3 regions of the Actinoplanes hulinensis genome follow, and region 2 is predicted to be linked to each of the others. Evidence: riboswitches for the same ligand, from Rfam matches in the RefSeq annotation. Region 2 holds a riboswitch; each other region holds the start of a gene.

Region 1 (4,187 bases), on a different contig from region 2:
TGACCTGCTCGCGCTGGCCGACGCCGGCGACCTTGACGCCGCACTCGCCGGCTTCCGGTCCGACCTGGCCCCCGATATGGCACTGCTCGACATCGCCGACGACGATGCGATGGTCGACGCCTACTTCGGCGGCATCCCGGCAACCGAACTCACCTGGCTCACCCCCGAGGTCCGCCGCTGCTGGGCCGTCGACATGCGCGAGGCACTCAGCAACGCCGACGGGTACGCCCGGGACAACCTGGCCTGGGGCGGCCCCTGGGACATCGACGTCACCGCGGTGCGCTGTCCGGTTCACCTCTACTACGGCGACCGCGACAGCCTGGTTCCCGAAGCCAACGGCCGCTGGCTGGCCGCGCACCTTCCCAACCCCACCTTCGTGACCTCTCCGAACGCCGGCCACGGCACCACAACCTTCGCCCACTGGGACACCGTCTTCGCCGACCTACCCGCACCTGTTTGAGCTCGCTCGCGCGCCTGGCCCGCAGACACCGCCGAACAGCGCTTGAACGGCAGATCAAGGCCCGATGCGGTGGCGTCGTACCAAGTCGCGGCCAGAAACGGCGACAGCGGACGTCTTCCAGTTGCTGTGGTGCCCGGCGCTGCACGACGACGACTGCCGGCCGCTGCCGCTCGTGCGGTGGCGCGCGGAGGCCGCGATCGGCGAACTGCTCGATAATCCGGAGCCGCCGGACGACGAGGCCGTCGAGGACGATCACGTGCCGGTGGCCTGCGCGCCGAGTCCCGAGCGGGTCCGGGAACTGCCCGACGCCTGGGAACTCGATGACGGCCTGCGCGATCGGGTAGAGGCGTGGGCGCAGGAGCGCGGGTGGAGGTACTTCGCGCACCTCAGCGCCGCCGACGGCACCAAGGCGGGCGGCCGGCCGGAGTGGATCCAGGACCCGCAGTACCCGGTGTGTGACTGCGGCACCACGGGTACAGCTCGGTTCGCTCTGCGGCAAGCGGCCATCCGCATCTGCCGCTGGACATGCGCCCGGCTGAGTCTGCCGTCACTGACCGTAGCACCAATGCTGCCGCTGACAGGGTCATCGCATACCCTCGGCGTGTGTTCGAGGCTTCGCGGATCTGCCGCTGCATCATCTGTCACGACTACGGCGATCGCGATGACTACGATGCGGCCGACGATGGCGTGATCGGCAATGTCAACGAGTTCGGGTGGAGCGTCACTGGTGTTCCCGCGGATGAGCAGGGGCCGGGCTGGTCGTACACGATCGGCCGTTGGCACAGCCGCGGCGGGCCCGAACTGGCCATGTTCGGACTCGACCTTCGTGTCATGCAGTCTTGTCTGAACATCCTTGGCCAACGGGACGGCCTTGCCGACGGCCAGTCCCATGACGATGTCGTCAACGGTTACCCGGTGCGCCTGAGGACCGTCGAGCCGACCTGGTATCGGGCCTTCTTCGGCCAGGCCATCTGGTTCTACCGGCGCCCGCCCGTTCCGATTCTCGAAGTCGTCTGGCCGGACCGCGACGGTGCTTTCCCCTGGGACACGGGAAGCCTGGCCCAGCCACACCTCTGGCTCGCACCCGCCGCGCACGTGCAAGGTGTCTGGACCCAAGACGTCTGAACCGAGGTAGGCGTACGGGCTGGAGCCGATCGACTGGAACCGGTCGGCCCGTGCGGGCCTTACTTGCCGCGCTCGGTCGTCACCTCGCCCGAGGCCGGTCGGAGGGCCCGGGAAGACTCGACCTGATCCCAGGGCTCGTCCGGCAGCGCCGGCCCATCGACCCAGCCGGGAACCGAACGCTCCGCCGAAGCGACTCATCCGGTAAGGACGGTCAGCGAGAGAGCGGGTCACAGGATGAGATACGGCGTGCAGAGACGGCGGCCGCGGGGCTGGGCACATCCCGACCTCGGTGACGTCGACCTCGGCAGGGTGCTCGATGCCCTCGGCGACCCGGTGCGGCTGGAGGTCGTCCGGCAACTGGCGGCCGCCGGGGGAGTGGTGCGGGGCGCGTTCGATGTGCCGGTGACCGGTCAGACCCTCTCCCATCACCTGAGGACTCTCACCACCGCCGGTCTCGTACGGGTGAGCCAGGCCGGCCGGTTCCGGTGCTGCGAGCTGCGTACACGTGAGGTGGAGCAGCGCTTTCCCGGATTGCTGCCGGCGATCCTGGCCAATGCCGGCGGCGGTGCCGTACGAACGATGCCGCCGTGAGAGTGACGGTTTGGACACACCATGTGGGGCTGTGACTTTCCGATGCCGCCCATATATGGTGTTCCCCGCAGCTGGTTCGGTCGCGCCCGTCAGGGTGTGTCCGAGGCAACAGGGAACCCGGTGTGAAACCGGGACTGCCCCGCAGCGGTGAGTGGGAACGACCGCCGTCATGAAGCACTGGGCTCGTCAGAGCCTGGGAAGCGACGGCCAGTAGGCGGCTTTACCCCAAAGCCCACGAGTCCGAAGACCTGCCAGCGCGCCGTGCATCTCAGGTGATGCGCGGCGGTCGAAGGCCGCGTGGGACGGCCGACGCCATCAGCCGGGCCCTCACGGGCCGCGGCGGCGTCCTCCTGCGCACCCGAGACCTCGGCCGGCGTGATGAGGGGGACGAGACATGACAGCAGCTACGCAGGATCCGCCGGCTACCGGACATGTGGTGCCGGAGCAGCGCCGCCATGTGATGCAGGTGCGCAAGCGAAACGGCGATCTGGAGCCGGTCGACGTCAACAAGATCGTCAAGGCGGTCGAGTTGTGGGTCACCGATCTCGGCGAGGTCGACCCGCTGAGGGTGGCGACCAAGACCATCAGCGGCCTGTACGACGGAGCGACCACGGCTGAGCTCGACAAGCTGTCGATCCAGACGGCGGCCGAGCTGATCGGCGAGGAGCCGCAGTACTCGAAACTCGCCGCCCGGCTGCTCGCCGCGTACGTCGACAAGGAGGTCCGCGGCCAGGGTGTCGCCAGCTTCAGCCAGTCGATCCGCTACGCCCACGGCCTCGGCCTGATCGGCGACGAGACCGCGGCGTTCGTGGCCCGCAACGCGCGTAAACTCGACGACGCCGTGGACGTCGCCGGTGACCTGCGGTTCGAGTACTTCGGCCTGCGCACCGTCGCCGACCGCTACCTGCTGCGCCACCCACGGTCCCGCCTGGTCGTGGAGACCCCGCAGTACTGGCTGCTGCGCGTCGCCTGCGGGCTGTCCACAGACGCCCGTGAGGCGATCGGCTTCTACCGGCTGATGTCGAGTCTGGCCTATCTGCCCAGCTCACCCACGCTGTTCAACTCCGGAACCCGGCACACCCAGATGTCGTCGTGCTTCCTGGTCGACTCGCCGAAGGACGAACTGGACTCGATCTACGAGCGTTACCACCAGGTCGCGAAGCTGTCGAAGTACTCCGGCGGCATCGGTATCGCCTGGTCGCGCATCCGCGGCCGGGGCGCCCTGATCCGCGGCACGAATGGAAAGTCCAACGGCATCGTCCCGTTCCTGAAGACGCTCGACGCCGGGGTGGCGGCGGTCAATCAGGGCGGCCGCCGCAAAGGCGCCGCATGCGTCTATCTCGAGCCGTGGCACCCGGACATCGAGGAGTTCCTGGAACTGCGCGACAACACCGGCGAGGAGTCCCGCCGCACGCACAACCTGAACCTGGCGAACTGGATCCCGGACGAGTTCATGCGCCGTGTCGAGGCCGACGGCGAATGGTCGCTCATCGACCCGTCCGACGCCCCGTCACTGCCGGACCTGTTCGGTGACGAATTCACCGAGGCCTACCGGGCAGCGGAGAAGAAGGCTGTCAAAACCGTCAAAGCCCGCGATCTGTACGGCCGGATGATGCGCACCCTGGCGCAGACCGGCAACGGGTGGATGACGTTCAAGGACCGCTCGAACGCGCTGTCGAACCAGACGGGCGAGCCCGGCAACGTGATCCACCTGTCGAACCTGTGCACCGAGATCCTCGAGGTCAACAACGACGACGAGACGGCCGTCTGCAACCTCGGCTCGATCAACCTGGGTCAACACGTCAACGTTGACGGTGTTGACTGGGTCAAGTTGAGGGAGACGGTGCGGACCGCGGTCGTCTACCTGGATCGGGTCATCGACATCAACTACTACCCGTCGCAGCAGGCCGCGGCCTCGAACCCGCGGTGGCGGCCGGTCGGGCTCGGGCTGATGGGCCTGCAGGACGCGTTCTTCACCCTGCGACTGCCGTTCGACTCGGCCGAGGCCAAG
Region 2 (4,187 bases):
CGGATCCGTCTCCCTTCGCGCCGGAATTCCCCGGTGGGCCGCCGAGTCCGGATCGGTTGCTTTCCGGTGGGTGGGCTGGGCCGGATCGGTCACCGTCCGTGCGGGCGACCAGGTAGCCGTCGGCGGTGGCCTCGACGCGGACGTGCGGGCCGGACGGGCTGCCGCACGCGCGGGCGCAACCCACCCAGTGGACCGGCAGGCCGTCGACGAAACGGGCCGTGACCGTGGCGTCGGCGCGCACGTCGGCCAGCGACTTCGCGCAACCTGGCCGCCCGGCGCAGGCGGTCACCCCGGACCAGGGCGAATCCGCGGCCACCGCGAGCCCGGCCGCGGCCAGACGGCCCGCCCACCCCGGCGCCGCCGACGGCGTCAGATCGGCCACGATCACCCCACGCCAGGGGGTCACCACCAGCTGATCGGCCTCCTCCAGAACCCTGAGGGTTACGCCGGCCAAGCGCCCCAACGGCACCAGTGCCCCCACCGCGGCCAGCCCGTCCGCCTGAGCCACCACGCCGACCAGATCGGTGGCATCGGTGGCCTCGACCGGCACCGCCGCCGCCACGGCGACGGGCGTCAGCCCGAGGACGCCGGCCACCCGGGCCGACACACGGGCCGGGCCGTCGGTCAGCTCCCGCAACCGCCACGCGGCCGGGCCGTCACCCCGCTGCTCCTCCCGCTCGGCGAGGAACGCGTGCGCCGCCGCGATCAGCGCCGGCACCACCCGGTCGGCCTCCACCCGGAGCCCGGTGTCGTGCCCGGCGAAGCGGATCGCGAACAGCCCGGCACCCGTGTGCTCCCGATCCCCCGACCCGGCGAAACCCGCGTGGACGGTGGGCACCGTTGGTGTGGGGTTGGTGGCGGCCGGGTGCGTGGTGGCCGCCATTGGTGTGGGCCTGGTGGTGACGGCCGCGTGGACGGTGGGCGCCGGTGTGGGGTTGGTGAGGGCCGGGACGGCGGCGACGTCGGGGGACAGGGTGACGTGGCCGAGCGCGAACAGGAACTTGCCGGGGAGGCCGGCCAGGGCGGGATCGTCCAGGACGGCGCGGTCCAAGGCCGGTATCAGAGCGCGGATCGTCGATCCCGGCAGCGGCGGCGACGCGATGTTCCGAACATTGTCGTGGGTCTGTGAGGGCAGCAGCCCGGCGGCGCGCAAGCGGGTCGCCAGGGCCGGGGCATCGATGGCCGACAGGCCTCTGAGCTGGAGATTGGCCCGCGAGGTCAGCTCCAGGGCGCCGTCGCCGAACTCCTCGGCCAGCTCGCGCAGCGCGCGCAACCGGGCCCCGGTCAGCAGCCCGCCGGGCAGCCGCACCCGGGCCAGCAACCCGTCGGCGGCGGCGTGCAGCCGCAGCGCGCCGGGGCAGGCGTCGGTGTCGGAAGTCCGGACGGGAGACATGGCCCGGATACTACGGCCGACCCCCGGCAGGAATTCACCTTCGCCTCTCGGTGGGTCGGCAGCGTCACAGCGGCCGTTCCGCCTTGACGCGGGACACCGGGGTTCGGAAAAGTTATGGCTCACGAGCGGCGACGCCGCGGAGGAAGCCGGTGTGACTCCGGCGCGGTCCCGCCACTGTCACCAGGGAGTTCGAGCCCTGGGAGCCAGGAACTCCGGTCGCCGTGACATCCGACTACCCGGGGCGCGGACCCCGAGGGGAGCGCGCGCGTGTTTCTGCTGCTGTCGACGTCCGACACCGACCTGCTCAGCGCCCGGGCCAGTGGATCGGCCTGGCGCCCGGCCAACCCGGCCCGCACCTCGGTCGCCGATCTGCCCGCCCTGCTCGACGGGGCCGACCTCGTCGTGGTGCGCATCCTGGGCGGCCGCCGGGCCTGGGAGGAGGGGTTGGACACACTGCTCGCGGGCGACGTGCCGGTCGTGGTCCTGGGCGGCGAGCAGGCGCCGGACGCCGAGTTGATGAAGCTGTCCACGGTGCCCGCCGGGGTGGCCGCCGAGGCGCACACCTATCTGGCGCACGGTGGCGCGGACAATCTGGTCTCGCTGCACGACTTCCTTTCCGACACGGTGCTGCTGACCGGCAACGGGTTCGCGCCGGCCGTGGAGAGTCCGCAGTGGGGCTTCCTGCCGCGCCCGGAGTCGACCGGCGAGGCGACCGTGGCGGTGCTTTATTACCGGGCGCATCACATGGCCGGCAACACGGCGTTCGTCGAGACGCTCTGCCGGGCGATCGAGGCCAAGGGCGCGCGGGCCATGCCGATCTTCACGGCCTCGCTGCGGACCGCCCCGCCGGAGCTGCTGGCCGAGTTGCGTAGGGCGGACGCGCTGGTGGTGACCGTGCTGGCGGCCGGCGGCACCCGCCCGGCGACCGCGAGCGCGGGTGGTGACGACGAGGCGTGGGATGTCGGGGTGCTCGCCGACCTGGACGTGCCGATCCTCCAGGGGCTGTGCCTGACCAGCTCGCGGGCCGCCTGGGAGGCCAGTGACGACGGCCTGACCCCGCTGGACGCGGCGACGCAGGTGGCGATCCCGGAGTTCGACGGCCGGATCATCACGGTGCCGTTCTCGTTCAAGGAGATCGACGAGGACGGGCTGTCGGTCTACGCGGCCGACGAGGAGCGGGCGTCGCGGGTGGCCGGGATCGCGGTGGCGCACGCCCGGCTGCGGCACGTGCCGCCCGCCGACCGCCGGATCGTGCTGATGCTGTCGGCCTATCCGACCAAGCACTCCCGGATCGGCAACGCGGTCGGTCTGGACACGCCGGCCTCGACGGTCGCCCTGCTGGCGGCTCTCGCCGACCGGGGTTACCGGATCGGTGACTTCGGGTCCTACGACGGCGACGGGCTCATCCACACGTTGATCGCGGCCGGTGGGCAGGACCCGGACTGGCTGACCGACGAGCAGTTGTCCGGCAATCCGGTGCGAATTCCGGCATCTCGGTATCAAACCTGGTTCGACCAGCTCCCGGGGGACTTCCGGGAGCGTGTCGAGCGGCATTGGGGCCAGGCGCCCGGTGAGCTCTATGTGGACGACGGCGACATCGTGCTGGCCGCACTCCGCGACGAGAACATCGTGGTGATGGTCCAGCCTCCGCGCGGGTTCGGGGCCAACCCGGTCGCCATCTACCACGACCCGGACCTGCCTCCGAGCCATCACTACCTGGCCGCCTACCGGTGGGTGGCCGATGAGTTCGGCGCGCACGCGGTGGTGCACGTCGGCAAGCATGGCAACCTGGAGTGGCTGCCCGGCAAGAACGTCGGCATGTCCGCGTCGGACGGCACCGACGCGGCCCTCGGCGACCTGCCGCTGATCTACCCGTTCCTGGTCAACGACCCCGGCGAGGGGACACAGGCCAAGCGCCGGGCGCACGCCACGCTGGTCGACCACCTGATTCCGCCGATGGCCCGCGCCGAGTCCTATGGGGACATCGCCCGACTGGAGCAGCTGCTCGACGAGCACGCGACCATCGCCGCCCTCGACCCGGCCAAGCTCCCGGCGATCCGGGCTCAGATCTGGACCCTGATCCAGGCCGCGAAGATGGACCATGACCTCGGCCAGGGGCGCCGGCCGGAGGACGAGGAGTTCGACGACTTCATCCTGCACATCGACGGATGGCTGTGTGAGGTCAAGGATGTGCAGATCCGCGACGGGCTGCACGTGCTGGGGGCGGCGCCGGCCGGGGAGGCGCGGATCAACCTGGTGCTCGCCATGCTGCGGGCGCGGCAGATGTGGGCCGGTCAGGTGGCGGCGCTGCCGGGTCTGCGGGAGGCGCTGGGCCTCGCGGAGGACGCGTCCACCGCGGAGACCGACGCGATCGAGGTGCTGGCGCGGGCACTGGTCACGGCCATGGAGGAGCGCGGCTGGCCGACGGTGATCCCGGCCGACCTGGTCGCCTCCAGCGTTCCCGAGGCTGCTTCCGCCCCGGGAGCCGCTCCCGCCGGGCTTTCGGCGACGCTCCCCGACGTACCAGATATTTCGGATTTGTCGGTTTTGCCGGATGTGGTGCGGGTGCTGGAGTTCGCGGCCACCGAGGTCGTGCCGCGGCTCGCCCGCACCACCGACGAGCTGACCAACGTGCTGCACGCGCTCGACGGCGGTTACGTCCCGGCCGGCCCCAGCGGCTCCCCGCTGCGCGGCCTGATCAACGTGCTGCCGACCGGCCGCAACTTCTACTCCGTCGACCCGAAGGCCATCCCGAGCCGGCTCGCCTGGGAGACCGGGCAGGCGATGGCCGACT
Region 3 (4,187 bases), on a different contig from region 2:
GTGGACAGTTATCGATTAATGCCGGGCCTGATGGCTCCGCTTCGCTCCGCGGCAAAACGCCTTGTAACCGGTGTCGAGGCAGGTGTTTCCCCGCCGCAGCACACCCCGCTGCGTCGGCGAATCACTTGCCTCGACACCGGCGGCGTTCTGCGGGGGACGCTGAGTGCACCGCCGTAGGTGCGGGCCGGGGTTCCGGATGAGGGGAGGGTGGGCATGAGAGGGTCGGTCGTCACGTTCGGGAGGGGACGCATGGACGTCGTGATCGGGATCGACACCGGAACCACCGCCACCAAGGGGATCGCCGCCGGGCCCCGCGGCGAGGTGCGGGCGCTCACCAGCGTCCACTACCCGCTGTCGGTGCCCGGGCCGGGCCGGGCCGAACTCGACCCCCGGCAGCTCACCCGCGCCGCCATGGAGGCGCTCGCCGACGTGGCCGCCGAGTGCCGCGAACGCGGCGACCGGGTGATCGCGGTCAGCCTCAGCTCCTTCCTGCACGCGCTGCTGCCGATGGACGCCGCCGGCCGTCCCCTCGGCCCCGTGGTGACGTGGGCGGACGGCCGCTCCGCCCGGCAGTGCGAGAAGATCGTCGCGGCCGGGCCGGCGAAGCGGCTCCAGGCCCGCACCGGCACCCCGGTCCACCCGATGTCGCCGCTCACGAAGCTGGCCTGGTGGGCCGAGGAGGACCCGGGCACGCTGCGCGGTACCCCACGCTGGGGCGGCGTCAAGGAACTGATCGTCGCGGCGCTGGCCGACGACCCGTTCCTGGTGGACCTGTCGATCGCCTCCGGCACCGGCCTCTACGACATCCACTCCCGCCGGTGGGACGACGAGGCCCTGGCGATCGCCGGCGTGCGCCCCGGGCAGCTCGCCGAGGTCGTCCCCACCACGCACGCCCTCCGGTTGTCTCCCGAGGTGGCCACCGCCGCGGGCCTGCCCCCGGACGTACCGCTGATCATCGGCGCCGCCGACGGCCCGCTCGCCAACCTCGGCGTCGGCGCCACCCCGCCCGGCGTCGCGGCGGTCTCCCTCGGCACGAGCGGCGCCCTCCGTACCGTCGTGGACCGCCCCACCGCCGACGCCGCCGGCCGCCTGTTCTGCTACGCCCTCACCGAGGACCGCTGGGTGATCGGCGGAGCGGTCAACAACGCCGGCTCGGTCGTACGCTGGGCCGCCCAGAGCCTCGCCGCCGGCGCCCCGGGCGAACCGGCCGCCGAGGCGGAGGGCGCCGACGACCTGGACGCCGCCCTGCTGGCCGAGGCCGCCGGGATCCGGGCCGGCAGCGAGGGCCTGCTCTGCCTGCCCTACCTTCTGGGCGAACGGGCCCCCTGGTGGCGCCCCGGCATGCGCGGCGCCTACCTGGGCCTGCGCCGCGAACACGCCCGCCCGCACCTGGTCCGCGCCGCCGTGGAGGGCGTGTGCCAGCAGCTCGCCCTGGTCCGCGACTCCTTCGACGCCGAAGGTTGCCCGGTCACCGAGATCCGCGCCACCGGCGGCGCCGCCGCCTCCCACCTGTGGGTGTCCGTCCTGGCCTCCGCCTTCGACCTCCCGGTGACGGTCGCCGACGTCCCCGAGGGCACCGCCCTGGGCGCCTGCCTTCTGGCCCGGCACGCCCTCGGCGAACTCCCCGATCTGGACCGCGCCGCCGACCTGGTCCCCACCGCGAACGCCACCCACCCCGACCCGGAGGACGCCGCCCTCTACCGCCGCCTGCGCCCCCTGGTGGAACGCTCCGCCCTGGCCGTCCTGGACGTGGTGGCCGAACTCGACCGTCTGGCTCCCGAGCCCCTGCCCGCCACCGAGAAGGCCGTAACCGGTTGAGCCGCCCCGCCGTACCTGATCGGACAGTGCGGCGCAGACCGCCCCCGGAGAAGCCGCGCCGGCGGGTGACGGATCCCGCGTTGACGGGTGCCCGGCCGGTCGGGAAGAGTGACCGGCGAGCGGTTGCGGAGGAACCCGGTGCGATTCCGGGACGGTCCCGCCACTGTGACCGGGGAGCGACCCGCTGACCACACGCCACGGCGCCCACGCCGGAAGGCGAGCGGGAAACGTCGATCCGGGAGTCAGGAGACTCCGGCCGCTCGCGTCGACCGACGAGCGGGCGTGGACACCCGCCGGAAGGGATCCTGGTGACTGCTCCGTACCCGTTCTCGGCCGTGGTGGGCCTCGACGACCTGCGCCTGGCCCTGCTGCTGACCTCGGTGTCCCCGGCGGTCGGCGGGGTCCTGGTCCGAGGCGAGAAGGGCACCGCGAAGAGCACCGTCGTCCGCGCCCTGGCCGGCCTGCTGCCACCGGTCACGGTGGTACCCGGCTGCCGTTTCGCCTGCGCTCCCGCCGCCCCGGACCCGGCTTGCCCGGACGGCCCCCACCCCGCACTCCCCGGCGCCCCGGCGGCCGCCGCCGCCACGGTCCGGCCCGCGTCGCTCGTCGAGTTGCCGGTCGGCGCCACCGAGGACCGGGTGGTCGGCACGCTCGACCTGCAGCGCGCGCTCACCGACGGGGTGAAGGCCTACGAGCCGGGTCTGCTCGCCGCCGCGCACCGGGGTGTCCTCTATGTCGACGAGGTGAACCTCCTGCCGGACCACCTGGTGGACCTGCTGCTGGACGCGGCGGCGATGGGCCGGGCACACGTCGAGCGGGACGGGGTGTCGGTCAAGCACGCGGCGAGATTCCTGTTGGTCGGCACCATGAACCCGGAGGAGGGCGAGCCCCGGCCCCAGTTGGTCGACCGGTTCGGCCTGGTCGTGAACGTCGCCGCGCCCCGCGACGCCCGCCAGCGCGCCGAGGTGGTGCGCCGCCGCCTCGCCTACGAGGCCGACCCGGACGTTTTCGCGGCGCGCTACGCCGGCGCCGAACGCGACTACGCGGCCCGCATCGCCGCCGCCCGCGCCGCCCTTCCGGCGGTGACGCTGCCCGACGCCGAACTCGACCGGATCGCCCGGGTCTGCCTCGCCTACGGCGTGGACGGCATGCGCGCCGACATCGTGGTCGCCCGCTGCGCCGTGGCCCTGGCCGCCTGGCACGGCCGCGACCGGGTCACCGCCGACGACGTCCGGGACGCCGCCGGGCTGGCCCTTCCGCACCGCCGCCGTACCGATCCGCTGGACCCGCCCGGCACCGACGAGCAGAAGCTCGAGGACGCCCTGGCCGAAGCCGAACGCCAGGCAGAACAGGAACGTGCCGAACAGGAACGCGCCGACCGCGAACAGGCCGACCGCGAACAGGCCGATCGCGAACAGGCCGGCCAGGACGGTAGAAACGGCGGCGACCCCGACGACGAGCCGGACCCGGACGACGGCGGCCCCGGCGGCGGAGGCCCCCGAAACGACACCCCGCGCGACGGCGGCGGGCCGTCCGGAGCAGGATCACCCCACGGGGGTACGGAGGAGAGCACGCCCCCCTCCAGCAACGACGGGGCGCCACAACCGGAGAAGGCGGGCGCGACCGCCACTGCCGGCCAGGCGTTCCGCACCCGCACACTCCGGATCACCGCCCGTGGCGAGGGCGGTCACGCCGGCCGCCGCTCCCCGGCCTTCGCCCGTCGGGGCCGCGTAGTCGGCAGCCGCGTCCCGCAGGGCAAGCTCTCCGGCGTCCCTCACCTCTTCGCCACTCTCCGGGCTGCCCTCGACCGGGCTTCCCTCGACCGGGCTGCCCTCGACACCATTACCCCTACCCACCCGACCCCCGTCACCCGCAACGGCACCTCCCATGACCAGCCCTCCCAGGAGCCGGTGTCTCAGGAGCCGGTGGCCCAGGACCGACTGTCCCCGGATCGGTTGGTGGGGGAGTCAGTGGCCCAGGACCGACTGTCCCCGGATTGGTTGGTGGGGGAGTCGGTGGCTCAGGACCGGGTGGCTCAGGACCGGGTGGCTCAGGATCGGGTGGCCCAGGACCGGGACCGGGTGGCCCCGGAGCGGCTTGTGCGGGGGGCGGGGTCCGAGGATCAGCCTGCTCGGGAGCGGCGGGGTGGGATCCGGGTGTCGCCGCGGGATCTGCGGGAATCGGTGCATGTGGGGCGCGAGGCGAACCTGGTGCTCTTCGTGGTGGACGCGTCCGGGTCGATGGCCGCGCGGAAGCGGATGACGTTGGTCAAGACGGCGGTGCTGTCGCTGTTGCGGGACGCCTATCAGCGGCGGGACCGGATCGGGATGATCACTTTCCGGGGGCGGGACGCCGAGGTGGTGCTGCCG

The links. A riboswitch is a leader RNA that binds a small molecule or an ion and turns the genes downstream of it on or off. The one in region 2 is predicted to bind cobalamin.
Region 1: it holds a riboswitch for cobalamin, as region 2 does, so the genes downstream of both, KZ829_RS06955 (ribonucleoside-diphosphate reductase subunit alpha) here and cobN (cobaltochelatase subunit CobN) in region 2, are expected to answer to the same signal.
Region 3: it holds a riboswitch for cobalamin, as region 2 does, so the genes downstream of both, KZ829_RS17615 (VWA domain-containing protein) here and cobN (cobaltochelatase subunit CobN) in region 2, are expected to answer to the same signal.

The regions. Positions count from the first base shown of each region.
Region 1 is NZ_JAHXZI010000003.1:114,908-119,094, forward strand. Features, by position in the region: gene KZ829_RS06940 (alpha/beta fold hydrolase) at 1-460, shown strand, start outside; gene KZ829_RS06945 (DUF4262 domain-containing protein) at 1,064-1,585, shown strand; gene KZ829_RS06950 (ArsR/SmtB family transcription factor) at 1,832-2,176, shown strand; cobalamin riboswitch at 2,232-2,446, shown strand; gene KZ829_RS06955 (ribonucleoside-diphosphate reductase subunit alpha) at 2,571-4,187, shown strand, end outside.
Region 2 is NZ_JAHXZI010000010.1:96,453-100,639, reverse strand. Features, by position in the region: gene KZ829_RS44055 (ferredoxin-like domain-containing protein) at 1-1,393, opposite strand, end outside; cobalamin riboswitch at 1,498-1,625, shown strand; gene cobN (cobaltochelatase subunit CobN) at 1,661-4,187, shown strand, end outside.
Region 3 is NZ_JAHXZI010000008.1:360,249-364,435, reverse strand. Features, by position in the region: gene KZ829_RS17620 (gluconokinase) at 250-1,818, shown strand; cobalamin riboswitch at 1,947-2,071, shown strand; gene KZ829_RS17615 (VWA domain-containing protein) at 2,127-4,187, shown strand, end outside.